One region of the Mesorhizobium sp. WSM4935 genome, then DNA from elsewhere that is predicted to be linked to it. Evidence: predicted binding sites of a transcription regulator. Region 1 holds the regulator's gene; the other holds the start of a gene.
What was found. Region 1 encodes HrcA, which represses chaperone genes, less so after heat shock. Its sites were predicted from a motif close to GTTAGCACTCNCNNNNNGNGAGTGCTAAC; they were not measured.

Region 1 (15,059 bases):
GCGGCGCGCGATCACCTGAAGCTGATCGCCGAAGAGATGGAGGCGCGCATGAAGGGCGAGGAGCTGCCCGACGACCGGTTGCGGCTGATGTTCGCCTGCGCCCACCCGGCGATCGAGGCAAGCGTGCGCGCGCCGCTGATCCTGCAGACGATCCTCGGCTTCGACGCCGCGACGATCGCCTCGGCATTCCTGATTTCGCCGGCGACGATGGGCCAGCGGCTGGTGCGGGCCAAGGCGCGCATCCGCGAGACCGGGATACCGTTTCGCGTGCCGGAGCAGGCGGAGCTGAGCGAACGGCTGGATGCGGTGCTTGAGGCGATCTACGCCACTTTCGCCGAAGGCTGGTCGGATCCGACCGGCACCGATACCAGGCGGCGCAACCTCGCCACCGAAGGCATCTGGCTCGGACGGCTGGTCGCCTCGCTCATGCCGGGTGAGCCGGAGGCGCTCGGGCTGCTGGCGCTGATGCTGTTCGCCGAGGCGCGCCGCTCGGCAAGGCGCGGCCCTGAAGGAGACTTCGTTCCTTTGGCCGAGCAGGACAGCGCGCTCTGGGACGATCGCCTGATCGACGAGGCGGAAGCGCTTCTCGTGCGCGCCGCGCAAAAGGGCGTCATCGGCCGCTACCAGCTCGAAGCCGCCGTGCAGTCCGCCCATACAGCGCGCCGGCGTGGCAGCGGCACCGACTGGACGGCGATCCGACAGCTTTACGATGCGCTGCAAGCCGTCGTCGGCTCGCCGGTGGTGGCGATCAACCGCGCGGTGGCGATCGCCGAAACCGAGGGCGCCCCGGCCGGATTGGCGGCCCTTTACGTGCTGGGCGAAGACAAAAGACTGCAGGACTACCAGCCCTATTGGGCCGCCCGCGCCGGGCTGTTGGCAAGGCTCGGCAACATCAAGCAAGCGGCAGAGTCCTACGACCGGGCGATCGGCCTCGAGCGCGACGCCGCGCTGCGGCGTTTCCTGCAGGGCGAGAAGGCGAAGCTTATCAGGGATTAGCTTTCGGGCCACATCTCGTGCGAGGCGTTCAACTTTTGCATCAGCTCGTTCTCACGCAGCCTCGCCCACAGGCGCTCGACGTTGGGCCAGGCGCTGCGGGCTTTCTCGGCCTCAGGATGCCAGGCCACAAGCATGACGAGGTAGATGTCGGCAAGCGACAGCGTGTCGCCGGCCATCCAGTCGCGGCCGGCCAGCGCCCGGTCGAGAATGGCAAAGCCGCGATGCATTTCCTCGACCGCCGCCTGCTTCACCGCCTGCACACCTTCGCCATCGGCGGTGTAGCGGTGCGCATAATAGAGCCGCAGCACCGCCGGATAGAGCACCGACGACATGAAGGCCATCCAGCGCAGGAAATCGGCGCGGGCGGGCGAGCCCGCTTGCGGCGCAAGACGCGCTTCAGGGTGACACTCGGCAAGCAGGATGCAGATTGCCGCGGATTCGGTCAGCGAATGACCGTCCGGCAGCGTCAGCACCGGCACCTGGTTCAGCGGGCTGATGGCAAGGAAGGCCGGATCGGGCGGATCTTTCTTCGGCACATCGATCTTTTCGAAGGGCACGCCGGCCATGGCGAGCGCCGCCTCGACGACGAAGCCGCCGCTGTTGGGGCGCGTGTAGAGCTTGTACATGAAATTCTCCCGCCGGCCGATTGGGGCCGGTGGGGATATGAGCCGGAAGCGGCGCTTGCCTCAAGCCGCCGACGAAGGCCAGCGCCGCCTTTTCAGCGGTCCAGTCTGTTCAGGCCCCCAGCCCGTCGAACAGGATGGTCGAGAGATAGCGCTCGGCGAAGGAGGGGATGACGACGACGAGGTTCTTGCCCTTGTTCTCCGGCCGCGAGCCGATGACGATGGCCGCCTGGAGCGCGGCGCCCGAAGAGATGCCGACCGGCACGCCTTCGAGCCGGGCGACAAGGCGGGCGTTGGCGACAGAATCCTCGTTCGAGACCCTGACGACCTCGTCGTAAATTGAGGTGTCGAGGATTTTCGGCGCGAAGCCGGCGCCGATGCCCTGGATCTTGTGCGGGCCGGGCTGACCGCCCGACAGAACCGGCGAGGCTTCCGGCTCGACCGCGACGACATGCAGCGAAGGCTTGCGCTTTTTCAGCACCTGGCCAACGCCGGTGATGGTGCCGCCGGTGCCGATGCCGGCAACGAAGATATCGACCTCGCCATTGGTGTCGTTCCAGATCTCCTCGGCCGTGGTGCGGCGATGGATTTCGGGATTGGCGGGATTCTCGAACTGCTGCGGGATGATGGCGTTGGGCAGCGTCGCGGCGAGTTCGTCGGCCTTGGCGATGGCGCCTTTCATGCCTTTCGGGCCTTCGGTCAGCACCAGCTCGGCGCCGAGCAGCGCCAGCATCTTACGGCGCTCGACCGACATCGTCTCCGGCATGGTGAGGATCAGCTTGTAACCCTTGGCGGCGGCGGCGAAGGCGAGCGCGATGCCGGTGTTGCCGGAGGTCGGCTCGATCAGCGTGGTCTTGCCGGGCGAAATCTTGCCGGCCTCCTCCAGCGCCTCGATCATGGCGACGCCGATACGGTCCTTGACCGAAGCGATCGGGTTGAAGAATTCGAGCTTGGCCAGAAGGGTGGCGCCGATACCCTTCTCCCTGGCGAATTTGTCCAGCCTGACCAACGGCGTGTCGCCAATCGTCTCCGTGATCGAATTGAAGATGCGGCCGCGGCCGGGGACGCGCGCGGAGGTGACGGGCTTGTTCATTGGTTCGCTCCCAAGGCAATGGCACAGGCTGACAGAATAGGGCTTTCAGCCGCGCAAGATAGGCCGAGGCTGGAAAATATCCGAGTGGGGCGGCTGCTCAAAAGCGTCCGCGACCGGAAATGCATTTTCCGCCACGACGCGTTTCAGGAATGGTTTGGCTGAAATCAAAGCGATCACGCACCAAGGTGGGTTGAGATTCAGGTCAGGCCGAGCCGAGAAGGGTGGATTCCGAGAACCGGAGCGGAGCGTACTTGAAGTACGTGAGCACCGGAAGCGCAGGAAGCCTTCCTTCACAGGCCGGCCTCACCTGAATATCAATACACCTTATTGGCGGGCCGCGATGGCGGCAGCCGCCCCCATCATGAAACCGGCGGCGGTGCGGTTCAGCGCCTTCAGCGCGCGCGGCGATTTCAGGAACCAGCGCGCCTTGGCGGCCAGCGCCAGGTAAGGCACCAGCACCACGAACAGAACGACCACGGTAAGCGCCGCAAGGATGGCGTAGTCAGCGAGCGTGATCGTCTTTACGTCGACGATGGTCGGCGTGATGGCGAGGTAGAAGATCATCGTCTTGGGATTGCCCAGCGTCACCGTCAGCCCGGCGATGAAGCTCGACACCAGCCCGCCCTTGGCCTTCCGCGCCTCGACGGTTTCGGGCGTGATGCCGCTGGTCCAGAAGCGCCAGGCGAGGAAGGCGAGATAGGCGACGCCGGCCCATTTGATGGCGAGGAAGACCACGCCGAAGGTCTGGGCGACGAAGGCGAGCCCGAGCACCACGGCGGTGAGATAGGTGAGATCGCCGAGCATCAGGCCGAACGACATGGCGAGCGAGGAGCGGAAGCCGGAGCCGAGCGCGCGGGCGACCAGCGCCGTCACGCCGGGACCCGGAATGGCGGCGGCGACGCCGAGGGCTGCGCTGTAAGCGAGGAATCCGGTGAGTGTCATGGTTCTGGGGCCTGGCGTATGATCCTGAAGGGATCGATGAGGTGCGCGGCTTCTACCATGATACCGGGTGGAGGGTAATTCCCTCAGGGCGGGATTTGTTGCGCCAGCTCGGCCGGGAGGTAGTTCCGGCACGGTGTTTGGCCGGTCGCGCCGGCGGGCGCGCCTTGGAGATTGGCCGAGCCGGCCGAGCCTCGTCATTCTAGGGTCTGCGCGCGTCGCTTCGCTCCTTGCTCCGCCCTAGAATGACGAGGTGGGGAGGCTTCAGCCAATCGCCAGCGTTTGCCCTGATTTCATGGAATGAGCGGGAATGTCTTGTCTTTCGACGACGGCAACTTTCAAGGCCCTCTGTCGAACAACTACCCACCATAAGTAATGCGCCAGATCGTGCCGTTGCCGTCCTCGGTCAGGATCAGCGCGCCATCCGTGGCCACGGCGACGCCAACCGGCCGGCCCCAGACCGCGTCGTCGGCTATGACGAAGCCGGTGGCGAAGTCCTCATATTCGCCGGTCGGCTTGCCGTCCTTGAATCTCAGCCGCACCACTTTATAGCCGGTGCGGACATTGCGGTTCCATGAACCATGCAAGGTGACAAAAGCATCGCCCTTGTACTCGGCGGGGAAGTTGCCGCCTTCGTAGAAGGCGATGTTGAGCGGCGCCGAATGCGCCTGGATCAGCACATCCGGAACGGTGACCTTGCCGGCGAGATCGGGGCGCACTCCCTCGTGGCGCGGGTCCTCATTGTCGCCGATGTAATACCAGGGCCAGCCATAGAAGGCGCCTTCCTTCACCGCGGTCGCATATTCGAAGGGGGTGTTGTCGCCGAGCTCGTCGCGCTCGTTGACGACGCACCATAGCGCCCCTGTCGCTGGCTGCACGGTCATGCCGGAACAGTTGCGCAGGCCGGTGGCGATCGTCCTGCGGTTGCTGCCGTCGGGGTCGAAGGCCAGCACGTCGGCACGGCCCTGTTCCGAGCCCCAGGCCTCGCCCAGCGGCTGCGATTTTGCCCATTCCTCGACACCGCCCTTCGGCCTGGCGCCGATATCCTCGGCGATGTTGGAGCCGGAGCCGACCGACAGATAGAGCGTCTTGCCGTCGGGCGAGAAGGCGATGTCGCGCGTCCAATGGTGGCTGGCGGGAACCTTGGCGACGATGGTCTCCGGCTTGCCGGACGCTTCCAGGTCGCCGTCGCGATAGGAGAAGCGGACGACGCTGTTGCTGTTGGCGACATAGACCCATTGCGGCTTGTCGCCCGGCGGGTAGAAGGCGATGCCGTAGGGCCGGGTCAGGCCCTTGGCGAAGATCGACTTCTGCGCGGGCTTCGCGCTGCCTTCGGCCAAACGATAGACGCGGACCTGGTTCGCCCGGCTGTCGGCGACGAAGAGGTCGCCATTCGGCGCCACGCGCACGACGCGGGGATTTTCGATGCCGGAAGCGATCAGCTCGGCGGAGAAACCGGGCGGAAGCTTTGGCTTCGCATCCTCGGGGCGGTCAGTCACGCCGCCGCCATTGGAGGCCGATTCCGTCACATCGGGTTTCGGCAAATCCTCAGGTTTCAGCAGCCGGCGCACGCCCGGACGGTCGGCCTTCCAGTCGCCGAAGGCCTTTTCGCCGCGGAGCAAGGGGCGATTGTCCTGCTGTGCAAAGGCACCCGTCGCAAAAACCAGCGCGAGGCCCGCAAGGCCGGCGATCCGCATCATGATGTCCTCCGTCGTCTGCCAACGCGCCTTACTCGATCAGGCGCCCAGAGACAGGACATATCGGGCAAACGACCGAAAAGAGAAGCTTGCGCATGCGGATTTGTCGGAACGTCGGGCTCAAGCCTCTTCGGCATCCAGATCGTCGTCGAGCCTCTTTTCCAACTCGACGAGGTCGGCCGGCAAGGGAAGGCCCATGGCGCGCATTTCCTGCAATTTCTCGCGCAGCTGCTCCTGGATCTCGTGCTCGTCTCCGGGCTGGTTGATCATTTCCTGAAGCAGGAGGTCGATCTGGGCCTTGATTGCTTCCAGTGCCATCTTTCTTGCCCTCCTTCCGGAATGCTATCTGAGCATGCGCGAAATCAGCTGCGCCGTATAGTCGACCATCGGCACGATGCGGGCGTAATTCAGGCGCGTCGGGCCGATAACGCCAAGCGCGCCGACGACGCGGGCGTCCTTGTCGCGATAGGGAGCGACGACCAGCGACGAGCCGGACAGGGAAAACAGCTTGTTCTCCGAGCCGATGAAGATGCGCACGCCCGGCCCTTCCTCGGCGAGGTCGAGCAATTGCAGCAGCCCGTCCTGCGTTTCGAGATCCTCGAACAAATGGCGCAGCAATTCGAGATCCGCCTGGGCGGTGACGTTTTCGAGCAGGTTGGCGCGGCCGCGCACGATGAGACGCGCCGGCAGGCCGCTTTCGGCGCCGGCCCAGACCGCAAGGCCCTTTTCGACCAGATCCTGCGACAGCGTGTCGAGGGCCGCCCTGGTCTCTTCCTTGATGCGGGCAATCTCGGTCCGCGCCTCGGCAAGCGTGCGGCCCCTGATATGGGCGTTGAGGAAATTGGAAGCCTCATGCAGCTGCGAGACGGTAATGCCGGCCGGCAGGTCGACGACGCGGTTCTCGACATCGCCGCTCTGCGACACCAGCACGGCGAGCGCCTTGGTGGGCTCCAGCTGGATGAATTCGATGTGCTTCAGCGCCACTTCGTTCTTGGCGGCAAGCACCAGGCCGGCGCCGCGCGACATGCCGGACAGCATTTGGCTGGCCTCGGTCAGCATATGCTCCAGCGTGGCGCCCGACCCCGAGGCGCGCACCTGCGCCTCGATGACGCGACGCTCCTCGTCGGTCAGGTCGCCGAGCTCCATGAAGGCATCGACGAAGAAACGCAGGCCGGTCTGCGTCGGCAGCCGCCCGGCCGAGACGTGCGGCGCGTAGATCAGCCCCAGATGCTCGAGGTCGCTCATCACGTTGCGGATGGTGGCCGGCGACAGCGACGAGGGCAGGATGCGCGACAGGCTGCGAGAGCCGACCGGCTCGCCGTCGCGCAGATAGGAATCGACGATCCGCCGGAAAATATCGCGCGAGCGCATGTCGAGTGATTGAAGGACGGGCGACTGAAGCCCGGGATTCTGGGACGTCGGATCGACTGGTTTGTTCATTCCGGCGAGAAACCTCCTGTCGAAAAGATATAGACTTAAGCCACGGCGGCGCAACCCGGTGCCGCGTTCGCGGTTCCCGGCCGTTTTCCTTTGCGCCATGCCGCGCATGCGTCTACAAGCCGCCGACGAATCCGGGAAAGAACAGAAAGAGCCTCGATGCGCCCCTCCAAACGCCAAGCCGATGAAATGCGCGCCATCTCCTTCGAGCGCGGCGTGTCCAAGCATGCCGAAGGCTCGTGCCTGGTGAAGTTCGGCGACACGCATGTGCTGTGCACGGCGAGCCTTGAGGAAAAAGTGCCGGCCTGGATGCGCAATTCCGGCAAGGGCTGGGTGACGGCCGAATATGGCATGCTGCCGCGCTCGACCGGCGAACGCATGCGGCGCGAGGCCTCCGCCGGCAAGCAGGGCGGCCGCACGCTGGAGATCCAGCGGCTGATCGGCCGGAGCTTGCGCGCCGTGGTCGATCTGCAGGCGCTGGGCGAACAGCAGATCACCGTCGACTGCGACGTCATCCAGGCGGATGGCGGCACCCGCACCGCCTCCATCACCGGCGGCTGGGTTGCGCTTTACGATTGCCTGCGCTGGATGGAAGCGCGCCAGATGGTGAGCGTTTCCAAGGTGCTGAAAGACCATGTCGCGGCGATCTCCTGCGGCATCCATGACGGCCAGCCGGTCATCGACCTCGATTATCTGGAGGATTCCTCGGCCGGCACCGACGCCAATTTCGTCATGACCGGCAAGGGCGGCATCGTCGAGATCCAAGGCACAGCCGAGGGCGAGCCCTTCTCCGAGGAGCAGTTCGCGGCGTTGATGGGCTTGGCCAAGAAGGGCATTTCGCGGCTGGTGAGCCTGCAGCAGATGGCGGTGGCGTAGGTTTCCATGAAGCCCTCCGCGATCCTTGAATCAGCCCTCTACGTCACGGACCTACACGCCGCGGAAGCCTTCTACCGCGACATTATCGGCCTCGAGGCGCTGGGCAAGGTCGAGGGACGTCACGTCTTTTTCCGCTGCGGCGACGGCGTGCTGCTTCTCTTCAACGCCGAGGCGACGAAAATCCCGCCGGCGCCTGACGCGAGGCTGAAGGTGCCGCCGCACGGCACGGCCGGGGAGGGGCATCTCTGCTTTGCGGCGAGCGCCGATGAGATCGCTGCGTGGCGCAAGCATCTCGCCGCCAACAACATCGCCATCGAAAGCGATTTCGAATGGCCGCAGGGCGGGCACTCTATCTATATCCGCGACCCGTCGGGCAATTCGATCGAGTTCGCCGAGCCAAGGATCTGGGGTTTCTGATGCATTCCTTTCATTCCCTTGGGGAGAAGAAGATCGTCGTCGCCAGCCATAACGAAGGCAAGCTGCGCGAATTCGCCGACCTGATGGCGCCGTTCGGCTTCGAGGCGAAATCGGCCAAGGAATATGGCCTGGCCGAGCCGGACGAGACCGGCACCACCTTCGAGGAGAATGCCTATATCAAGGCCTATGCGGCGGCCAAGGCGACCGGTCTGCCGGCGCTGTCGGACGATTCCGGGCTCTGCGTCGACGCGCTCGGCGGCGCGCCCGGCGTCTACACCGCCAACTGGGCCGAGAGGCCGGACGGCAGCAGGGATTTCGGCATGGCGATGCAGAAGACGGAAAACGCGCTGCAGGAAGCCCGCGCGACCGAACCTTCGCAGCGCAGCGGACGCTTCGTCGCCGTCATTTGCCTCGCCTTCCCGGATGGCGAGGCGGAATATTATCGCGGCGAGGCCGAAGGCAGGCTGGTATGGCCGCCGCGCGGCGCGCTCGGCTTCGGCTACGATCCGGTGTTTTTGCCCAACGGCTTCGACAAGACCTTTGGCGAGATGAGCGCGGAGGAAAAGCATGGCTGGAAGCCCGGCCAAGCGACGGCGCTGTCGCACCGCGCCCGCGCCTTCCAGAAATTCGCGCAGGCGCGCCTGGATTTGGCCAGATTAGGATCGGCATGAGCGCGGTGACGATACCGCTCGACCGCAGCCCCGGCTTCGGCGTCTATATCCACTGGCCGTTCTGCGCGGCCAAGTGCCCTTATTGCGACTTCAACAGCCATGTTCGCCACCAGCCGGTCGACCAGGAGCGTTTTGCCCGCGCCATCGAGACGGAACTCAAGACCATGCGGGGCCGCACCGGGCCGCGCGAGGTGACCAGCATCTTCCTCGGCGGTGGCACGCCATCGCTGATGAAGCCGGAAACGGTGGGCGCGGTGCTGGAGGCGGTGGCGAAGAACTGGACGGTGCCGGCCGGCATCGAGGTGACGCTGGAGGCGAACCCGTCCTCGGTCGAGGCCGAGCGTTTCCGCGGCTATCGCGCCGCCGGGGTCAACCGCGTCTCGCTTGGCGTGCAGGCGCTGAACGACAAGGATCTGCGCTTCCTCGGCCGGCTGCACAATGTCGAGGAGGCGCTGCACGCCATCGGCCTCGCACGGGACATATTTCCCCGCCTCTCCTTCGACCTGATCTATGCGCGGCCCGGCCAGACGCCGGAGGCGTGGGAAGCGGAGCTGGAGCAGGCGATCGGCTATGCCGTCGACCACCTGTCGCTCTACCAGCTCACCATCGAGGAGGGCACGCCCTTCCACGCGCTATACGCGGCGCGGAAATTCACGCTGCCCGACAACGACCATGCGGCCGATCTCTACGCGCTGACGCAGGAGGTGACGGCGGCGCATGGCCTGCCGGCCTATGAGATTTCCAACCACGCGCGGCCGGGCGCCGAGAGCCGGCACAACCTCACCTATTGGCGCTATGGCGAATATGTCGGCGTCGGCCCGGGCGCGCATGGCCGTTTCGTCGAGAACGGCCGCCGCACGGTGACGATCGCGGAAAGGATGCCAGAGACCTGGGCCAATCTGGTCGAAGCCAAGGGCCATGGCGTCACCGGCGGCGAGATCCTGACGCGGGCGGAAGAGGCCGACGAATTCCTGCTGATGGGCTTGCGGCTCGCCGAAGGCATCGACCTGCAGCGCTACGAGGCGCTCTCGGGGCGCGGCCTTTCGAGCGCACGGCTTTCGGTGCTGCAGGAGGAAGGGCTGGTGGCGCCGGTCGGCAACGCAAGGCTGCGCGCCACGACCGCCGGCATGATCGTCCTGGATGCCGTCGTCGCCGATCTGGCAAGGTGAGCTCGTGCCTTCGTCATTCTCGGGCTCGACCCGAGAATCTATGCCGTGATCTACGCGAAGGGCGCAGCGGAGCAGTATCTGCGCCGATGGTGGCGCTTCGATGTAACGGCATGGATTCCAGGGTCTGCGCGCGTCGCTTCGCTCCTTGCTGCGCCCTGGAATGACGAGGCGCGAGATGGCGAAGGTCGCGAATTATTCAGGCGTCGTGCTTCTGACGGTGCTTGCCGCGCTGCTTCTCGCCATGCGCCTCGTCGTGGCGGACAGGCTTCGCATCGGCCTTGTCGCGGCGTGCGCCGGGTTGGGCGGCGATGGTGTGTGAATGGATGCCCTCGCGGGCGGTCTTGCTTTCAAGCCGGCTTATGAAAATGTCGAAGCGATTGGGCATCGTTCGGTCCTGCCTCCTCCCGGGGAATCAGGGGTTAAATTCGCCGTTGCGGGTTTCGTTCCGCACTGTGGCGAAGGCATGGCGATTTCCTTAACCCGACCTCACGTTTTGCAACGAAGCGTCAGCCATGCGAAACAGGGTTGGCTATGAGGGGCATCCGGTGACCGGCGACAAACGCAGCTATCTGATCGGGCAGAGCGAGATCGCGGCGCGGGCGCTCCAGCCGGCGCTCTATCTGGTGGCGACGCCGATCGGCAATCTGGCCGATATCACGCTGCGCGCGCTGGAGACGCTGGCCGGCGCCGACATCGTCGCCTGCGAGGACACGCGCGTCTCGCGCGTGCTGCTCGAACGCTATGGCATCCGCCGCCGCACCACCGCCTATCATGAGCACAATGCGCAAGAAGCCGGGCCGAAGCTGATCGAGGCGCTGGCGGCCGGACAGAGCGTGGCGCTGATCTCGGATGCCGGCACGCCGCTGGTCTCCGATCCCGGCTACCGGCTGGTCGGCGAAGCGCTGGAGCGCGGCATCCGCGTCGTGCCGATCCCAGGACCTTCGGCGGCGCTCGCCGCGCTGACCGCTTCCGGCTTGCCCTCCGATGCCTTCCTGTTTGCCGGCTTTCTACCCGTGAAGACCGGGCAGCGGCTGACCAAGCTGGAGACGTTCAAGGCGGTGCCGGCGACGCTGATCTTCTTCGAATCGCCCAGACGGCTGGCCGAGACGCTTGGCGCCATGGTCGAGGCGCTCGGCGGCGGTCGCCAGGCGGCGATCGGCCGCGAGCTGACCAAGGCCTTCGAGGAGATGCGAACTGGAACGCTGGCGGAGCTCGCCGACCATTATGCGGCCGCCGACACCCCGAAAGGCGAGATCGTCATCTGCGTCGGCCCGCCCGAAGCGGCGGAAGATCAGCCGGGCGACATCGACCGGCTGCTTTTGTCGCTCGCCGCCGAAATGCCGGCCTCCAAGGCTGCGGCGGAAGCGGCGAAGATGACCGGCGGGCAGAAACAGGCGCTCTACCGACGGCTGATCGAGCTCAAGGACAGACCATGATCCCGAAAAGTGGACACCGGTTTGTGGGAAAGATCATGGTCAAACAAAGAGACGCCGGCGATGGCTGAACGCACGGTCGTCCATCGGCGCAAGGCCTACCAGCGCGGCCATCGCGGCGAATGGCTGGCGGCGTTGGCGCTGATGCTCAAAGGCTACCGCATCCTTGCCCGCCGCCACCGCACCAGGCTCGGCGAGATCGACCTGATCGCCAGGCGCGGCGACCTGGTGCTGTTCGTCGAAGTCGAGGCGCGGCGCACGCTGATCGAGGCGATGGAAGCGATCGGCCGCGAATCGGAGCGCCGCATCGAGGGCGCCGCGGATCTGTGGCTGTCGCGGCAGCCGGATTATGGCCGGCTTTCGATGCGTTTCGACATGGTGGCGGTGCTGCCCTGGCGCTGGCCGGTGCATGTCGAGAACGCGTTTTATGGGAGGAATTGAGGTCTGCTCAACGGCGATAGGCTGGCGGGACAGCGCCCCCCTCTGGCCTGCCGGCCATCTCCCCCACTTGGGGGGAGATCAGATGTCGCCGCCGCTTTCGCCAATCGCCAACATTGCAAGAAGAGTGCCGCGGGCGAAACTGCCAATCTCCCCCCTTGTGGGGGAGATGCCCGGCAGGGCAGAGGGGGGCGCGAAGGAACTCGACGAAGCAGTAAGAGAGCGACCTCAGCTCACCCCCAAACCATCAGCGCCAACAGTCCAACGGTCCCCACCAAAAGCCGCCACCAGCCGAACAGCGCGTAGCCTTTGCGCGAGACGTAGTCGAGCAGGAAGCGCACGACGATCAGCGCGGCGACGAAGGCGGCGATGAAGCCCACCGCGATGATCGGCAGGTCGGCCGAGGTCAGCACATTGCGGTTCTTGAAGAGATCGAAAGCGAAGGCGCCGACCATGGTGGGCATGGCGAGGAAGAAGGAGAATTCCGCCGCCGCCCGCTTGTCGACGCCCATCAGCAGCGCGCCGACGATCGTAGAGCCCGAGCGCGAGGTGCCGGGGATGAGCGACAGGCACTGGAAGAGGCCGATCTTGAGATAAACGCTCAACGGGAAGCGCTCGACATCGTGATGGACCGGCTTGAAGTTGATGCGGTCGACGACGAGCAGCACCACGCCGCCGATGATCAGCATGATGCAGATCAGCCTGGGCGATTCGAACAGGATGGTCTTGATGAAATCATGCGCCAGCGCGCCGATGACCGCGGCGGGCAGGAAGGCAATCAGGATGCCGATGACGAAATGCCGGGTCTGCGGATCGGTGGGCAGCTTGACCAGCATATGCCAGAGCTTGCTGAAATAGACGCTGAGGATCGCCAGGATCGCGCCGAGCTGGATCAGGATCTCGAAGGCCTTGCCGGTGGAATGGAAGCCCAGGAAATGGCCGGCAAGCAGGATGTGGCCGGTCGACGACACCGGAATGAACTCGGTCAGGCCCTCCAGCAGCCCAAGCAGCAGCGCTTCGACGATGGTCTGGCTTTCCATGGCAACCTCTGCTTTCGGATGGCGGCTAAGGGAAGGGTTTGCTTGTAATGGGGCGGAAGTGCCCCTATAGGTCGCAACACCATGACAGTCCCTGGAATCGGGCGGCCAAGACTTACCGGCGCTGACACCGATTCGCCAGTGTGGCAATCCGGAATTCGCCGCACTCGGAGCAGCGCAATGAGCGAATTCCGGATTCTGAGCCACACTGTCAACTTCGAGTTCTAGTGTGGTTTTGGATTTGAAGTTCCTGGACGCTGATGCCATTGAGGGTACAGGAACTTCAAATCCACCACACTAGTGCGCCCTATCATCGCGGAACCATGCTGACGCTTTTCCATCATCCCATGTTCGCCACCTGCCGGTTCGTCCGCCTCGCTTTCGGCGAGTATGGCGAGGAGCTGGCGCTGATCGAGGAGAAGCCGTGGACGCGGCGCAAGGAGTTCCTGGCGCTGAACCCGGCCGGCACGCTGCCGATCCTGCTGGCCGAAGGCGACGTGCCGATCGTCGGCGCCATGGTGATCGCCGAATATCTCGACGAGACGCGCGGCGTGCTGAAGCGCGACAAAAGACTGTTCGCCGAGGACCCGATGCAGCGCGCCGAAATCCGCCGGCTGACCGACTGGTATCTGGCGAAGGCCGAAAGCGAGGTGACCCGGCATCTGGTGCGCGAGCGCGTGCTGAAGCCTGTCATGCCGGAAACCGCCGGCGGCGGCTCACCGGACTCGGCGGCGATCCGCGCCGCCCGCGCCAACATTCGCCAGCACATGAAATACACCAATTGGCTCGCCGGCACGCGCCATTGGCTCGCCGGCAACAAGGTGACCTATGCCGACCTCGCCGCGGCGGCGACGCTTTCGGTGCTCGATTATCTCGGCGAGATCGACTGGCGCGAACATGGCGCCGCGCGCGAGTGGTACACGCGGGTGAAATCACGGCCGTCGTTCCGGCCGCTGCTCTCCGACCGGGTGCGCGGCCTTTCGCCGGTATCGCATTATGCGGACCTCGACTTCTGAAAGACTGCGCGCGCTGATCGACGCGGAGGCGCGCCGCGCCGGCTTCGAGGCGGTCGCGGTGACCCGGCCGGACGCGATCCCGTTGGCGCCGGCAAGGCTCGCCGAATTCGTCTCGGACGGTTTCCATGGCTCGATGGAGTGGATCGCCGAGACGCTTGAGCGCCGGGCCGAACCCTCGACGCTGTGGCCGGAGGTGCGCTCGATCATCGTGCTCGCCATGAATTACGGCCCGGACCGCGATCCGCGCGATGTCCTCGCCAAGCCCGACCGCGGCGCGATCTCGGTCTACGCGCAAAACCGCGACTATCACGACGTGATGAAGGGCCGGCTGAAGGAGATCGCCGGCAAGATCGTCGCGCGCGCCGGCGGCGACGTGAAGGTGTTCGTCGACACCGCGCCGGTGATGGAAAAGCCGCTGGCTGAAGCGGCCGGGCTCGGCTGGCAGGGCAAGCACACCAATCTGGTCAGCCGCGCGCATGGCTCGTGGCTGTTCCTCGGCACGATCTTCACCACGGCCGAGCTGGAGCCGGACAAAGCGGAGATCGACCATTGCGGCTCGTGCCGCGCCTGCCTCGACGTCTGCCCGACCGGTGCTTTCCCGGCGCCCTACCGGCTCGATGCGCGGCGCTGCATCTCCTACCTCACCATCGAGAACAAGGGGCCGATCCCGCACGAATTCCGCCAAAAGATCGGCAACCGCATCTATGGCTGCGACGACTGCCTGGCCGCCTGCCCGTGGAACAAGTTCGCCAGCGCGGCATCCGAGGTGAAGCTTGCCGCGCGGGACGATCTGCGCGAACCGCCGCTGTCGGAACTGCTCGCGCTCGACGAGGCAGGCTTTCGCTCATTCTTCTCGGGCTCGCCGATCAAGCGCATCGGCCGCGACCGTTTTATCCGCAATGTGCTGATCGCCGCCGGCAATTCGAGCGACGCTTCGCTGACGCCCATTGTGCGTCGCCTGCTCCATGACGGCTCGCCGCTGGTGCGGGGTGCGGCAATCTGGGCTCTGTCGCGACTGCTCTCCGACCGCGAATTTGGCGACCTCGCCGCTAGCGCTTCGAAGACCGAAACGGATGCGGCGGTCCGCGAGGAATGGTTGGCGGCTTTGGCCGTGAAGGCCGATTGATGGAGGTTCATCGATGAGCGAAAGACGCTTCTTCATCTTCGGCGCCGGCTATTCGGCCAAAGCTTTCGCGCGGGCCAACGCCCAACATGCG
Region 2 (15,059 bases), on a different contig from region 1:
GTTCAGGCGCGGCGGGGGCAGCGCGCCATGCGCCTTGGTCAGGGCTTCGATCCAGGCGGCGACCGCCAGCGGGACCGGCGCGCGCCCCTCGATCCAGCGCGCCGCATCCGTCCTGGAACAGTCAAGCTCCTGCGCAAGATCGGCGGCATCCCATCGCAAGGTTCTCAGGCATTCCCGCAAACGTCCCGCAATCATGGCAATCGTGTTCCCCGTGCAAGCGTCTCATCCCATCTCGATGCAGTTGATGGACCCCGCCCGCCAGGGGCGGGGTCGATCTCGTTCAGTTTCACGCGGATGTTTCGGTGGCCGACACCTGCTGTGCGGCGAGGAACATCAGCGTCGAGGCGACGGTCCGCCGATTCCATCCGGCGGATTCGGCCGTGTCGAGCAAGCCTGCCAGCAGCGGCTTCAGCGCGCTTCGGCATTCGGCTTCATAAGCGAGGAATTCGCTTGCCGGATGCGTCGGCGCCGGAATCGAGCCATTGCCGCTTATCATATCCATCAGGGCCTCCCATTGTACCTGGTGAAGCGCCCGCTCCCGTAGCCGGGAGCGGGCTTTGGTCAGCGTCTTAGAAGTCCATGCCGGCGCCGGCCGGCATGGCGGCAGCGGCCTCCTTCTTCGGTTTCTCGGCCACCATCGCCTCGGTGGTGACGAGCAGACCGGCGACCGAAGCCGCGTCCTGCAGCGCGGTGCGCACGACCTTGGCGGGGTCGATCACACCCTGCTTGTAGAGGTCGCCATATTCACCGGTCTGGGCGTTCCAGCCATAGGCGAAGTCGGTCTTCTCGCGCAGCTTGCCGACGATGATCGAGCCTTCCGCCCCGCTATTCTCCGCAATTTGGCGGGCCGGCGCCTCGATGGCGCGTCGCACAATGTCGACGCCATATCTCTGGTCAGGGTTGTCGACGGTCAGCGCATCAAGCGCCTTGGCAGCCCTGAGCAGAGCCACCCCGCCGCCGGGCAGTATGCCTTCCTCGACCGCGGCCCGGGTCGCATGCATGGCGTCGTCGACGCGGTCCTTTCGCTCCTTGACCTCGACCTCGGTCGAGCCGCCGACGCGGATCACTGCCACGCCGCCGGCGAGCTTGGCGAGCCGCTCCTGCAGCTTCTCGCGGTCGTAGTCCGAGGTGGTTTCCTCGATCTGAGCCTTGATCTGCGTAACGCGACCCTGGATCTCCTCCTTCTTGCCGGCGCCGCCGACGATCGTGGTGTTCTCCTTCTCGACCACCACCTTCTTGGCGCGGCCCAGCATCTCCAGCGTGACGTTCTCCAGCTTGATGCCGAGATCCTCGCTGATGGCGGTGCCGCCGGTGAGGATGGCGATGTCCTCCAGCATGGCCTTGCGCCGGTCGCCGAAGCCCGGAGCCTTGACGGCGGCGACTTTCAGCCCGCCGCGCAGCTTGTTGACGACGAGCGTCGCAAGAGCTTCGCCCTCGACATCCTCGGCGATGATCAGTAGCGGCTTCCCGGACTGGACCACAGCCTCCAGCACCGGCAGCAGGGCCTGGAGATTGCTGAGCTTCTTCTCGTGGATCAGCACATAGGGCTCTTCGAGCTCGACGCGCATCTTGTCCTGATTGGTGATGAAGTAGGGTGAGAGGTAGCCGCGGTCGAACTGCATGCCTTCGACGACTTCCAGCTCGGTGTCGGCCGTCTTGGCCTCCTCGACGGTGATGACGCCTTCGTTGCCGACCTTCTGCATCGCCTCGGCCAGGAAGCGGCCGATCTCGGCATCGCCATTGGCCGAGATCGTGCCGACCTGGGCGATCTCGTCATTTCTGGTCACTTTGCGGGCGTTGGTCTTCAACTCCTGAACAATAGCCTCGACGGCTTTATCGATGCCGCGTTTCAGGTCCATAGGATTCATGCCCGACGCGACGGCCTTGGCGCCTTCCTTGACTATCGCCTGAGCCAGAACGGTCGCGGTGGTCGTGCCGTCGCCGGCGATGTCGCTGGTCTTCGAGGCGACCTCGCGCACCATCTGGGCGCCCATGTTCTCGAACTTGTCCTCGAGCTCGATCTCCTTGGCGACGGTGACGCCGTCCTTGGTGATGCGCGGGGCGCCGAACGACTTGTCGATCACGACGTTGCGGCCCTTCGGACCGAGCGTCACCTTTACCGCGTCGGCCAGGATGTTGACGCCGCGCAGCATGCGGTCACGGGCGTCGGAATGGAACTTCACTTCCTTGGCAGCCATTGGATCACTCCTTGCTTAGGCAGTTTTCATTGACTGATTGCGGTTCGACCCGGCCCCGTCAGGCGGCTTTCTTCAGCGTCGCGGTCTGCTCGATTACGCCCATCACGTCGCTTTCCTTCATAATGAGCAGGTCCTCACCGTTGAGCTTGATTTCGGTTCCGGACCACTTGCCGAACAGGATGCGGTCGCCGACCTTCACGTCGAGGGGCACGAGCTTGCCGCTCTCGTCGCGACCGCCCGGGCCTACGGCGATGACTTCGCCTTCCTGCGGCTTTTCCTTGGCAGTGTCAGGGATGATGATGCCGCCGGCCGTCTTCTCTTCGGCCTCGATACGGCGGACGAGTACACGGTCATGCAATGGACGGAACGTCATATCGTTCTCCTTCAGGACAAACAGATTGCGAGAGGTTCCTCCGCTCCGGACCGGCAGGACCGGAGCGGGGCTCGCGCGACCCTTTCGGCGTCGCGCGCATGTCGAGCTAATTTTGCCTTCTTCTACTTTCAAGGGGGTGTCGCAAAATTTTTGGCACTCTCGACCCTGGAGTGCTAGCGCGCTGAAAACATGCGGTAAATTCGATCGTGCCGATAAAGGAGAGGCTTGAATTCGCGATTGAGCTGAACAAAATTATCGGCGCCCGGCAGCGCCAGGTCTGCCGAGAAATTGAACGCTGAAACAGCAAGGAGTTTTTGGAGACGGAGGACAGAAATGGACCGACAGACACTTTCGCCGATCATTCCTTCCCTAGCTCCCGAAATATCAGACCTTTCGCTCGATCGGCTGCTGTCCCCGGCCAGCCATTTCCAGCACCCGCGGGATGTGCTGGAGGACAGCTCGCTCGACATCTGGGAAAAGCGGGCGATCCTTTCGTCCTGGGCATCCGACGCCTGCGCCGTGGAATCGATGCCGGCGCTGCGCCAGCCGCCAGGGGCCGAACGGCCGGTCTCCTTCGACGAGATCATGGATGCGCTGCGCCGGCTGGATGCGCTCGCTCCGCCGCCGACCGGCCCTGCCGATGACGACCACCGGCAACTGGTCGACCGGCTGAGCGCGTGAGGGCCGAAGGCGATGGCGAGCACGGTCAGCACGGAATTCCGCTTGCAGATGAATGGCTATGGCTTGACCACTGCCGAGATCCACTACCATCTGCCGGACCATCCCAGCCTGCTCCAGCTCTACGTGTGGCAGGACTATGATCTCGCCCCGGATTTCCCCACGCTGAGGGGTTTTCTGGGATTTTGGGAGCGCGAGCTGGCAGGCGCCTTGCATTCTGTCCGCGTCGCCCATCATCGGCTCATCAGGCCATCGGAATGGCGGGCTGTCGACGGGATCATCGCGATCCATTGAAGATCGGCTCCGCCAAGGCGCTCGTCGTGCGGCCGCTCTTCCGCATGCAGGCGAAGACTTTTTCACGACGTTGAAAGCGGCTTCGGGCTGGGCCTTGACGTCCCGGCCCTGAATTCCCAGATCGATTTCGCCGGTGCTTGAGAGACCGGCAAGGTCAAGGGGCGCCGCTTCCTTGGCGCCCCTCGTATCTATGTTGCTCAATGGAGGATGTAGCTATGAGAACCACGTTTGACTTCAGTCCCCTGTTCCGGTCGAGCATCGGTTTCGATCGAATGCTGAACGCCCTCGAAACGGCGAGCCGGATCGACACCGTCGACAATTGGCCACCCTACGATATCGCCAAGACCGCGGAAGACGACTACCGCATCACCATGGCGGTGGCAGGCTTCGCGCAGGACGAACTGGCCATCACCCAGGAGCAGAACATGCTCATGGTCTCAGGCCAGAAAGCCGGCGAGGATAAGGGTGAGTACCTGCATCGCGGCATCGCCGGTCGCGCATTCCAGCGCCGCTTCGAGCTTGCCGACCACGTCAAAGTCGTCGGTGCCAGCTTGGTGAATGGCCTGCTAACGATCGATCTGAAGCGTGAGATTCCCGAAGAGATGAAACCGCGCCGGATCGAGATCGCAGCCGACAAGGCGCCCAAAGGCGCAACGAAGAAGATCGAAGGCGAGAAGCAGGCCGCCTGAGGAGCCGCCTGTCAGCGCATCCGCGCAACGCGCCGGGCACATCGCCCGGCGCGGCAGGAAGCTTTTGCAAGCCGGTGAACAGAAAGGAGGAAACCATGAGCGTCCGTGATCTGATTCCCTGGGGCCGGAGCAGCGGCAACCAGGTTCCAAGCTTGTTCCGCGACGGCGAGCGCGATCCGTTCCTGTCGCTGCATCGTGAGGTGAACCGCCTGTTTGACGATGTTTTCCGCGGCTTCGACAGCCGGTTACCGTCCTTTGGCGGTGTTTCCGCCGTCGGCGCTGGTTGGCCGAGCGTCGAGATCTCCAACAGCGAGAAGGAGATCAAGGTGATGGCCGAGGTGCCGGGCCTCGAGCAGAAAGACATCGAGGTTTTGCTCGACGACGGCGTACTGACGCTGCGAGGCGAGAAACGCTCCGAGACGGATGACAAGGATAGGCAGTTCTCCGAACGTTATTATGGCCGCTTCGAACGCCGCATCCCGGTCGGCTACGAGGTCAAGGAAGACGAGGTGGAGGCGCGCTTCAGGAACGGCGTCCTGACCGTCACCCTGCCGAAGAGCGAAAAGGCCCAGTCGCAGGTCAAGCGCATCGACATCAAGAGCTGATGCATCGACGCGGGAGGTCGGTCGATGCGCCTCCCGCGTCGCAATCCTCGATGAGAACCGGATCGTCGCGCAGCGCACCCGATCCATCAGGCGCGGCCTGGGACAGAAATTTATGCGACGGGGCTTCTCTTTTCCGTCCAGAAGTCTTCGCATCGGTCATGTGAATGATGACAAGCAGCTCGCTGTCTTTGCCTTTTTCGACCCGGGCTCTGAGCATCCATCCAGAGACAAGATTAACGTATGTTAGGAACGGACGGGAGATCACCTGACAGCGGATCCGCATAAGATTGGGACCGGCGATGACCTTAATTTCGGTTTCCTTTGCACAGGCTTCCCGGACGGCAGGTAAAGAGATAAATTAGCAATTCGTTAAGTACGCCCGGGGGCGAGCGTAAAAAGGGTGTGTCGTCGAGCGTAAGGGATGTGCCGTGATGAATTTCAAGTCTCTGATCAAGCGGGCCGAGGACGTCGACAAGGAGTTTCAGGAACTCCAATCGGATCTGGCGGAAGCATTCGAGGACGTTCTTAAAGATGACGAACGGCCGCCGTCGGAGGACGATACCGTTGCCGGCCAGGAGCTGGTGGCAAGCGATGAGAATCCGCCGCCCGAAGCTCAGCCCGAGGCAGCTCCATCGCGGCTGACGCCACATACCCAGACGCGGCTCGCCGCCTTGGAGGCGGTTGCCGGGCTTTTCCGCGACGGGCAGGGGCATCTGCAGGAGATCGAGGCGAAACTGGCGGAGATCGCCACCGCGCATCATATGACGCGCGAAATCCTCAATGTCTTCCATCGCGACGTGTTGCGTTCCAACGAGCTGGAGCTGGCAAACGTCGCGCTCACCACCGAGCACAAGGCGCTCTCGGAACAATTGCTCGACGCCGCCCGCAAGCAGCGTGAGCGCGACGGCGCGGCCGAGGCCTGGCAGCAGCGCGAGGCGAGCCTCGTTCAAGACCGGGAGCAGTTGCGCTCCGCGCTGGCGGCCGTGCGCCTGGAGCTGGTGGAGATGAGCAATGAGAACGCCAGGCGCGAGAAGGAGTTCGGCGAGATCGTCAAGGTCCTGACCGCCAAGACCGTCGAAGTCGACAGGCGCGGCGCCGAGAACAAGCTGCTGCGTGAAAAGCAGGTCGGCCTCGCGGTCGATCTGGAGCAGGCGCAAAAGCGCGAGGCGGAAGCCCGGCACAAATTCGACGAGTTCGCGGCAACCCACGCCAGCGAAACCGCCCATATCGCCGAGCTGATGGCTCAACTCGGCAACCACGAAAAGGAAGAGACACGGCTGCAGAAGGCGCTGGAGGCAACGCAGGCCAAGCTTGCCGAAACAGCCGAGGCGGCGCGGATAGCCGAAAGCGACAGCGCCGCCGAATTGGCGCGCAGCCAGGCGGAAATGCGCGGTTTGCGTGCCGAGATCCAGGAACTGCAGTCGCGTCTGGATCAGGTCTCGACCGACAATGGCGAAGCCACGGCCGAAATCACCAGGCTCAAGGCGCAGTTGAGCGACGCTGCCACCGAACGCCAGATTGCGGAGGAAAGGCTCGCCGTACTCAAGGACGAGAGCGACGCCGACAAGAAGAACCTGTCGGTAGTCACCACCAATCTCTCACAGCTTTCGCTGCAACAGGCTTCCGAGCAAATCCAGCTCGATATCCAGAAGCAGGAATGCGAGGACCTGCGCGCCGAGGTCGAAGCGCTCAATGCCCGCATCCGGGAATTGCTGCCCTACGAGCGCCTGCATCGGGTGACCGACGCAAGGTCGCGCAAGGATGGCGCGCCTCAAGCCAACGGGATCATCGCGGAAACGGTGCGTCCCGCCCCGCGGCGTGTCCCCCGGCGCAACATGCGGGCGAACGGGAGCTGAGAAATTTCTGCGCAGTTTCGGAGATCGCTCTGGCCGGCTATTTCCCCGCCATGCCGTCGGCGAGGTCCTGCGCCTCCTTGAGCAGCGCCGGGAAGGAAGGATCGCCGGGCAGGCGCTGGGCCATGCAGGCGCGGTAGTCGGCGTCGCCCTTCTCCCAGGCGGCGTTTGCCGGATCGGAAGCCTGCGGGTCGTCCTGATCCGAGCCCTGATCGGCCTGCTGGGCCTTCTGCGCTGCCGCGTCGGCGGCTGCCCAGATCGAATCGCAGGCCGCGATCTTCGGCACCGCAGGCGAGGCTGGCGCCTCGGCGATCAGCACGCGGTCGCCTTTCACAACCGGCACCACCACATGCTGGTCGTAGATCGGCCCGACATCCTGCGTCCAGCCGCCGAGCCGTGCGATCGCCATGTCGGCGCCGTCGGGCTTCTTCAGCGCAAAGTCGAGCGTGCCCGAGAAGGCGGCGTCACTGCCGATGGCCTGAGTGTAGAAACCGTCGAGCTTCAGCGCCGCGCCGATGTCGGTGGGCAGCTTGAAATCCGCTTCCGTCTCGGCCGATTTGGACTGGAGCCAGCGCCCGGTCAGCCCGCGCGTCGAGACGACGATGCTGGGGCCGTCGTCGCTCTGGGCATATCGTAACCCGTCGAGCATGCCATAGCCGATGTCGGAGGCGTTGAGGCTTTCGATGTTGTTGGTGCCGGTCGCCGGAAAACCCTTGACCGAAAGCGGGCCGAGAATGGCGGCGAGACGCTGCTGGAGATCGGCCAGCGCCTTCTCGTTCTGCGCGTCGAGGGTTTCGATGGCCGTATTGGCGCTTTCCTGCGCGGTGATATCGGCGATCGCCTTGTCGCGCGCGGCGATATAATCGTCTTCCGGCGAGGCGGCGAGTGCCATGCTGCCCGCCAGTGCAAAGAGAAGCGTAAAGACCAACCGCATGCTGCAACCCCAAGGTTAGCGATCAAATGCCCTTGGCAGCCATCGCCCGACTTGGCGGCTTTTGCGTGGCGGAAATCGAGGGAGGCAAATCTTTATTCCGCTTTCCGCTTCTCCACCTCGGCCTTGCGCAGCAGGAAGCGCTGGATCTTGCCGCTCGGCGTCTTCGGCAGTTCGCTGACGAACTCGACCTCGCGCGGATAGGAATGCGCTGAGAGCCGCTTCTTCACATGCTGGGCGAGCTCCTCCGCCAGTGCTTCGCTCCCCTTGAAGGCGGGCGCCAGCACCACGAAGGCCTTGACGATCTCGGTGCGCTGCGGATCGGGCACGCCGACCACCGCCGCTTCGTTGACGGCCGGATGCTCGATCAGCGCACTTTCGACATCGAACGGCCCGATGCGGTAGCCGGCCGAGGTGATGACGTCGTCGGGCGGCCGATGAAGGAGACGGAGCCGTCCGGCTCATATTCCACCGTATCGCCGGTGCGGTAATAGCCGCCCGCGATCGCCGGCGTCTCCGCCTCGTGGTAGCCGCCGAACCAGCGCAGCGGCGAGTTCGCGATGTCGACCGCGAGCACGCCGGGCTGGTTGGGGCCGAGCTCGTTGCCTTCGTCATCCAGCACCACCATGCGATAACCCGGCATAGCGAAGCCGGCGGAACCCGCGCGGACAGGATGCCTAAGTCCGTGGTGGTTATTGACCATCATGCCGTTCTCGGTCTGGCCGTAATGGTCGTGGATGGGCGCGGCGAGGTTGGCGTCGAACCAGCGGATCACTTCCGGATTGAGCGGCTCGCCGGCGCTGCTCACCACGCGCAGCTTTCCTTTGACGCGCGCGGCTGCCTCCGGTCCTTCCGCCATCAGCAGGCGATAGGCCGTCGGCGAGCCGGCAAGGCTGGTGACGCCGAGGCGCTCGATGATGTCGTAGGTCGATTTGGCGTTGAAGGCGCCTTCGTAGAAGGTGGTGGCGATGCCGAGCTGCAAGGGCCCGGTGATGGCGTAGTAGAGCCCGTAGGCCCAGCCGGGATCGGCGATGTTCCAGAACACGTCGTCGGGCGTGAGCCCGATCGCGTCGCGCATATAGGCGCCGAAGGCAAGCAGCGCGCTGAGCGGCACCGGCACGCCCTTCGGATGCCCGGTCGTGCCCGAGGTCGACATCATCATGAACAGGTCCGACCCCTTGCGCATCACTGGTTCGCAGTCGGGGGAGGCGGCGGCAAGGGCGGCGCGGAAATCGACATCGCCGGCGCGCAGGACGTCACCGGAGTCTAGGATGGTGGCGATGCGCGGATGGTTGTCCACCTCGTCGAGCTTGCCGCGATTGGCGGGGTTGGTCACCACCAGCTTCGCCTTGCTGTAGCTGAGACGATGCTCGATCGCCTTCGGCCCGAAGGCGGTGAACAGAGGCTGGTAGACCGCGCCGACACGCCACGTGCCGAGGATCAGCGCCACCAATTCCGGAATGCGCGGCAGCATGCCGGCAACGACATCGCCGGGACCGACACCAAGCGCCTTCAGCATCGTGCCGACGCGGCCGGACATGTCTGCCAGATCGTCGAAGGAGTATTCGCGCAGTTCGCCGGCCGCCGAGATCGCACGCAGCGCCAGCCGGTTTTGGCCTGCATAGCGGCCGCAACATTCGACATAGGCGTTGATGCCGGTCGCCGGATCGCCATTCAGCCGCGCGATCTCGTCCTCGATGCGGAAGCGCCGAACGGCGTCCTCATAGCGCGGCAGCGCCTGCGTCTTGATCATGGCTATCCTCCCTCGACGGCAGATCATCTCCCCATGATCGCCGTTGGGTGAGATTGCCCGAAAAGAGGGCGCGGGTCGATTGCGGCGAAAGTCGAGCCCCTGGCTCACCAGTGTTTCCCTCCCTGCCAATCGTCCGAAGCTGCGGAGGATGGCCGTGCAAGGATTGGCCGCGTGCGCGCCAGCCTGTACTATGGCCTGGTGCCAGCCTGTACTATGGCCTGGTGAGTGCAGGGAGGGGAGGGCGCGCATGCGGCTTAATCGGAATCTCTGTCAATTGAGAATTTGGGCTGTGGCCGCCGGGCTCGCCCTTTGGTCCCATGTGGCGGCGGCCGACCCCATCACACCCGAGCGGGTCACCGCTGCGTTATCGAAGCTCGAAACGCTGGCGCAAGACGTCGTCGCCAATGGCGGTGTTCCCGGCCTCGCCATCGCCGTCGTGCACAATGACGAGGTGGTCTTCCTCAAGGGGTTTGGTCATCGCGAAGTCGGAAAGTCGGAGGCAGTCGATGCCGACACGGTGTTCCAGATCGCTTCGCTCTCCAAGCCGGTCTCGGCCACGGTCGTGGCCGCGCTGGTCAGCGACGGAGCAGTATCCTGGGATTCCAAGGTCGCAGACCTCGATCCGGCCTTCCGGCTTGCCGATCCCTATCCAACGAGTGAACTCACGATCCGCGACCTGTTCTCGCATCGCAGCGGACTTCCGGGCACCGCCGGGGACGATCTCGAGGACATAGGCTACGATCGCGCCACGATCCTCCACCGCCTGCGCTTCGTGCCGCCATCGTCGAGCTTTCGCGCCGGCTACTCCTACTCCAATTTCGGACTGACCGAGGGTGCCGTCGCGGCCGCCAGGCCGACAGGCAAGCCCTGGGAAGAAGTCGCCGAGGAGAAGCTCTATCGTCCGCTCGGAATGGCTTCGACCAGCTCCCGCCATGCGGATTTCCTCAAGCACGCCGATCGTGCCGCGCTCCACGTCAGGGTCGACGACGCCTGGGCCGCGAAGGTCAAGCGCGATCCGGACGCTCAGGCGCCCGCCGGCGGCGTCAACTCCACCGCGCGCGATCTCGCGCAATGGGTCCGCCTGCTGCTCGGCGACGGCGTCTATGCCGGTAAGACGCTGATTGCCGCCGATGCGCTGGCCCAGACCCACGTGCCCCTGATGACGCGCGGCAAGAACCCGGTCACCGGCGGCGAATCCTTTTATGGCCTCGGCTGGAACATCGAATTCGGCCGGCACGGACTGAGCTGGGGCCATGCCGGTGCCTTCAGCGTCGGCGCCCGCACACTGGTGACGATCTTTCCGAAGGAGAAGCTCGGCATCGTTATTCTCGCCAACGCTTTTCCGACAGGTGTGCCCGAGGGACTGTCCGACAGCTTCGCCGATCTCGTCTTCGACGGCAAAGTCGAGAAGGATTGGATCGAGGCGTGGAACGGCATCTATGTCGGGCTGTTCGGCCCGACGGTCGAGGCGGCCAAGGCCGCCTATGCCCGGCCGCCGTCTCCGCCGACGCCGCCGCGGCCGGCTGGCGCCTATGCCGGCCGCTACGCCAACGACTTCATCGGTGACGCGGTCGTATCGGGGGCGGGCGACGGCCTGCTGCTCAAGGTGGGGCCCGCCGGGGCGCGGTCTTATTCGCTGACACATTTCGACGGTGATCTGTTCCTGGCCTATCCCGACGCCGAGACCCCGGACAGGCCGGCAGGAGTAAGCTTTGTCGTCGGCCCGGACGGCGAAGCATCGACAATCACCATCGGGTTCCTCGACGACAATCATCTGGGCACGCTGCAGCGGGTTGGGGACTAACCACGTCGGCCCCTTTGGTCAGGACGCCCGGCCATGCTGGAGCAACTTGAAGCAATCGCCGCTGCCCGATCTCGACTGCGTCAGCACCGGCTTCGATCGGTCGAGCCATTCCTGGTGTGACTTGGCGTCGGCCTCGATCGCCTCGACCGGTGTCGCACCGACGAAGCTCTTGCCCTTGCTGAACAGCCAGCAGGCGCGGGCGAGGAATCGCCTGCTGCGTTGGCGCAGCAGATCGGCGTCATAGAATATGTCGAGCACCTCGTGCTTAATCTTCTGTTCCTTGTCGGGCTTGGCGACCGCCGCCTCGACCGGCTCGTCGCCGATCGCGTCGTTCAGGTCCTTGTAGTCGAGGCCGAGCTGCGTCGTGGCGTATTTGATCTCGTTCTCGTCGCGCACGATGTTGAACCACAGCGTTGGATCGAGCTCGTTGACGACGAAGGTGTTTTCGAGGTCGCGCGACAGGTTCAGGATATCGAAGTCGCGAATGTCGACATCGCGCTCGACCAGCAGGATCTTTTCGACCTGCTTGCCGAGTTCGGCTCCCTTGGCGCTGATGGCGGCGTTGTTTCCGCCGAGTTCGGGGCCGATATAGGCGCCGCCCTGGTCCAGCACCTCGTCGAACTCGCCGAGCGTTTCGATGACGGGGGCGCCGCGGGCAACGCGCGCGGCGAGCTTGGCGAGAACCTGCTGCAGCTCGGTCTCCCGCTTGCGCTGGTCCTGGTAGTTCTGCTGGAAGAAGAAGATGAACAGCGAAACGCCAATGCCGATGAGGATCACGCCCAGCTGTGAGAAAATGTTGCGGTAATATTCCAGCAGTTTTTCGCGGTGGCGCACGTCGTCACGCACGCTGTGCGCCACGCGCAGATTGACGATCAGCGAAATGATCAGCAGCCCGGCCCCGACAAGGATAAGACCGCCGATGAGGAGATAGCCATGGCCTGCGCTGAAATCCATTTCTGTCGCCCCGACGCCCCGGACAGCCCAGGCTAACGGTATTTCGCTCAAATACCTATGGGGCATGCTGGACGCCGCGACGTCGCTTGCCATTGACCCCGCCGTCCATTGGGCCGATATCCCGCCCGAATTTGCCACCCGAGATCCCGATGACCTCAGACCTCAGAGAGCCGGCCGCCGCGCGCGATCCTCATTCCGCCCAAAAAGATGATGCCGCCTGGCAAGCCGACATCCGCGCTGGCGTGCGCCATGTCCGCGACCTTGCCCCGTTGCCGCTCTCGTACGCCGAGCGCGCCGCCGCGCAGGAAGCCGCCACCGTGCACAAGGTGCGCGTGCCAAAACCCTATCTCGACCTGATCGACTGGAGCGACCCGAACGATCCGATCCGTGCCCAGGTGATCCCGTCGCCGGATGAGCTGGTCGCCACCGAGGGCGAGCTCGACGATCCGATCGGCGACCATGCCTTCAGCCCGGTGCCGCGTCTGACGCACCGCCATGCCGACCGCGTGCTTCTGTTCCCGACCTATCAATGCGCGGTCTACTGCCGCTTCTGCTTCAGAAAGGAGTCGCTGACTTCCATCGGCCGCGGCTACACGCGCGAGGCGCTTGAACCGGCGCTGGCCTATATCGCAGGCCACCCGGAAATCCGCGAGGTGATCCTGACCGGCGGCGATCCGCTGTCGCTGCCCGACAAGGCGCTGGCAGAAATCCTCGCCCACTTGGAGGCGATCCCGCATCTGCGGCTTCTGCGCATCCACACCCGCGTGCCGGTGGCGCTGCCGTCACGCGTCACGCCCGGCATGATCGAGGCGCTGCAGGGCCGCCTGATGGTGAGCGTGGTCACTCACTTCAACCATCCGCGCGAGCTCACGCCGGCGGCCGAGGCGGCTTGCCGCGCCATGCGGCAGGCGGGCTTCGTGCTGCTCAACCAGAGCGTTCTCCTGAAAGGCGTCAACGACAAGGTCGAGGTGCTGGAGGAACTCTGCCGCGAGCTGATGTACAGGCTCGGCGTAAAGCCCTACTACCTGCATCACGGCGACCTCGCGCGCGGCATGGCGCACCGCCGCACCACGATAGCCGAAGGCCAGGCGCTCGTCGCCGGACTGCGACGGCGGCTTTCCGGCATCTGCAACCCGACCTACGTCATCGACCTGCCGGAGGGCGGCGGCAAGGTGCCGCTGGCCGCGAGCCATATCGAGGGGCGGGAAGGGCGGACGTGGAGGATTCGCGGCCAGGACGGCAAGGAGAGGGCCTATACCGAGGTGGTGGCGGACATCTGAAGCGAGAGGCTCCGCCGCTCAAACGCGGCCCGGCAGTCCTGTCGGGGCAATTTGCCGGCTGCCGGGCCGTGGTCCCCGCCGGCTGAGACCAGCGTGGGTCGAAGTTGTCAAAACAGCACCATGTGAACGAAGGATCGCGTGCTTTTACTCCTGCGTTTGCACGATGCAGCGGGCCGGAAAAGGCGCGACACTGCGCTCGATCCTTTTGGATCATCAAAGTCTGTACCGAGAAAGTCCCAAGCTAGGTCCCTTCTAGCGATCCTTGAGCCTCGCCTGCCTCTCCCCGGGGCATGCGGGGCTCTCCCGCTGCTGCTGGGCGGGTCTCAACATTGCCCTCTTCCCGTTGGGAACTGGATTCCGCGCCCCGCATTCTATGAGCGGGGGCTGAAGGAGCGTTGCGTGAAGGCTTTGTTGGGAATTGTCGGCGGCTTCGTGCTAACCCTCGCCGTGTTCGCCAGCGGGCTTGCCTTCGCCACTTGGCTGCTGGCCGCCAAGCCGGTGCGCCAGGCGACGCCCGCGATCGGCGTTTCCGAGCTCTGGACGAAGGACGCCCAACCCGTCGATCCCCAGAAGCAGAACCTTCAACGCATTCCCGCTCAGCAGGCGACCGCCGCCAAGGCCGGCGAGCCGTCGAAGCCCGATAAAGGCTTGCAGACTGCGGCGGTGGCCGCGCCTGGATCGCCCGCAGCGTCACGGCAGCCTGAGTCCGCCGCGGCGCAGACGGGCCAGCCTCCAACAGATTCCAGCGCGGTTCAGCAACCGGCCGCGTCCGATCGGCAGGCGCAGCAACAGCAACTGCCCGCTGCCCATCTGCAATGGTGCGCCGCCCGCTATCGCAGCTACCGCCCGGCGGAAAACAGCTACCGCTCCTACAGCGGCGAGCTGCGCCCCTGCATCTCGCCCTATTACGACCCCAATGGGGACCGCACCGCTTCTACCGGCCAGAACGATCAGGCCAACGATCAGACAGCAGCAAACGACCGCCAGAGTGCCGCGAGTGGCGACCGGATGAGCGACGACCAGGCCGAGATGGAAGGCTACGCTGCGTCCGGCGACGGCTACGCCACCACCTATGGCGGCCCGCCAGAAGAGATTTCACCCGAGGCCGAAGCCGCTCGCCAACAGGGCCGTGCGGTCTCCGCCGACCATGTCGACTACTGCTTCAGCCGCTATCGCTCCTACGACCCGCGTGACAACACTTACCAGCCCTTCGACGGGGGCCCGCGCCGACAGTGCGAGTAGGGGTTTCCTCACCGCAGGTTCGCTCCAACTCCTTCGGAGGCGCTCCCGCTCCCCCTCGGCCTCGCCGAGCCACCTCACCGCCATTTTATGGGGCCGAGCAGAAGCGCCTCAGAGCTTCACCACCTTTCCCGGATTCATCACATTACCCGGATCGATCAATTCCTTGATCGCCTTCGCCAAATCCAGCTTCACCGGATCCGCATGCCGCTCATAGGCCTCGCGTTTCTCCAACCCCACCCCATGCTCGGCCGAGAATGAGCCGCCGGCCTCGCGTAGGCCGTCATAGAGCACGTCCTCGATCGCCGTGTGTCGCTCATGCGAAAGCGGGCCTTCGCAGTTGATGGAGATGTGCAGGTTACCGTCAGCAAGATGACCATAGACGTAAGGCGCGTATGAAGCGTTGAT

Region 2: a site for HrcA is predicted at 2,721-2,749, ahead of groES (co-chaperone GroES). Genes of this name have one in related genera too.

The regions. Positions count from the first base shown of each region.
Region 1 is NZ_JARTVR010000014.1:13,807-28,865, reverse strand. Features, by position in the region: gene P9273_RS25295 (RNA polymerase sigma factor) at 1-996, shown strand, start outside; gene P9273_RS25290 (glutathione S-transferase family protein) at 993-1,622, opposite strand; gene cysK (cysteine synthase A) at 1,732-2,712, opposite strand; gene P9273_RS25280 (LysE family translocator) at 3,037-3,654, opposite strand; gene P9273_RS25275 (PQQ-dependent sugar dehydrogenase) at 4,011-5,351, opposite strand; gene P9273_RS25270 (hypothetical protein) at 5,469-5,666, opposite strand; gene hrcA (heat-inducible transcriptional repressor HrcA) at 5,691-6,788, opposite strand; gene rph (ribonuclease PH) at 6,945-7,661, shown strand; gene P9273_RS25255 (VOC family protein) at 7,668-8,078, shown strand; gene rdgB (RdgB/HAM1 family non-canonical purine NTP pyrophosphatase) at 8,078-8,749, shown strand; gene hemW (radical SAM family heme chaperone HemW) at 8,746-9,918, shown strand; gene P9273_RS25240 (hypothetical protein) at 10,094-10,237, shown strand; gene rsmI (16S rRNA (cytidine(1402)-2'-O)-methyltransferase) at 10,431-11,354, shown strand; gene P9273_RS25230 (YraN family protein) at 11,415-11,792, shown strand; gene P9273_RS25225 (undecaprenyl-diphosphate phosphatase) at 12,023-12,829, opposite strand; gene P9273_RS25220 (glutathione S-transferase family protein) at 13,150-13,842, shown strand; gene queG (tRNA epoxyqueuosine(34) reductase QueG) at 13,823-14,968, shown strand; gene P9273_RS25210 (SDR family oxidoreductase) at 14,982-15,059, shown strand, end outside.
Region 2 is NZ_JARTVR010000007.1:5,047-20,105, forward strand. Features, by position in the region: gene P9273_RS17440 (hypothetical protein) at 287-502, opposite strand; gene groL (chaperonin GroEL) at 570-2,198, opposite strand; gene groES (co-chaperone GroES) at 2,257-2,571, opposite strand; gene P9273_RS17455 (hypothetical protein) at 2,905-3,252, shown strand; gene P9273_RS17460 (usg protein) at 3,265-3,543, shown strand; gene P9273_RS17465 (Hsp20 family protein) at 3,759-4,232, shown strand; gene P9273_RS17470 (Hsp20/alpha crystallin family protein) at 4,328-4,837, shown strand; gene P9273_RS17475 (hypothetical protein) at 5,269-6,693, shown strand; gene P9273_RS17480 (hypothetical protein) at 6,731-7,624, opposite strand; partial or broken gene P9273_RS17485 (acyl-CoA synthetase) at 7,717-9,374, opposite strand; gene P9273_RS17490 (serine hydrolase) at 9,622-11,178, shown strand; gene P9273_RS17495 (hypothetical protein) at 11,197-12,132, opposite strand; gene P9273_RS17500 (KamA family radical SAM protein) at 12,282-13,412, shown strand; gene P9273_RS17505 (BA14K family protein) at 13,812-14,654, shown strand; gene P9273_RS17510 (FAD-binding oxidoreductase) at 14,763-15,059, opposite strand, start outside.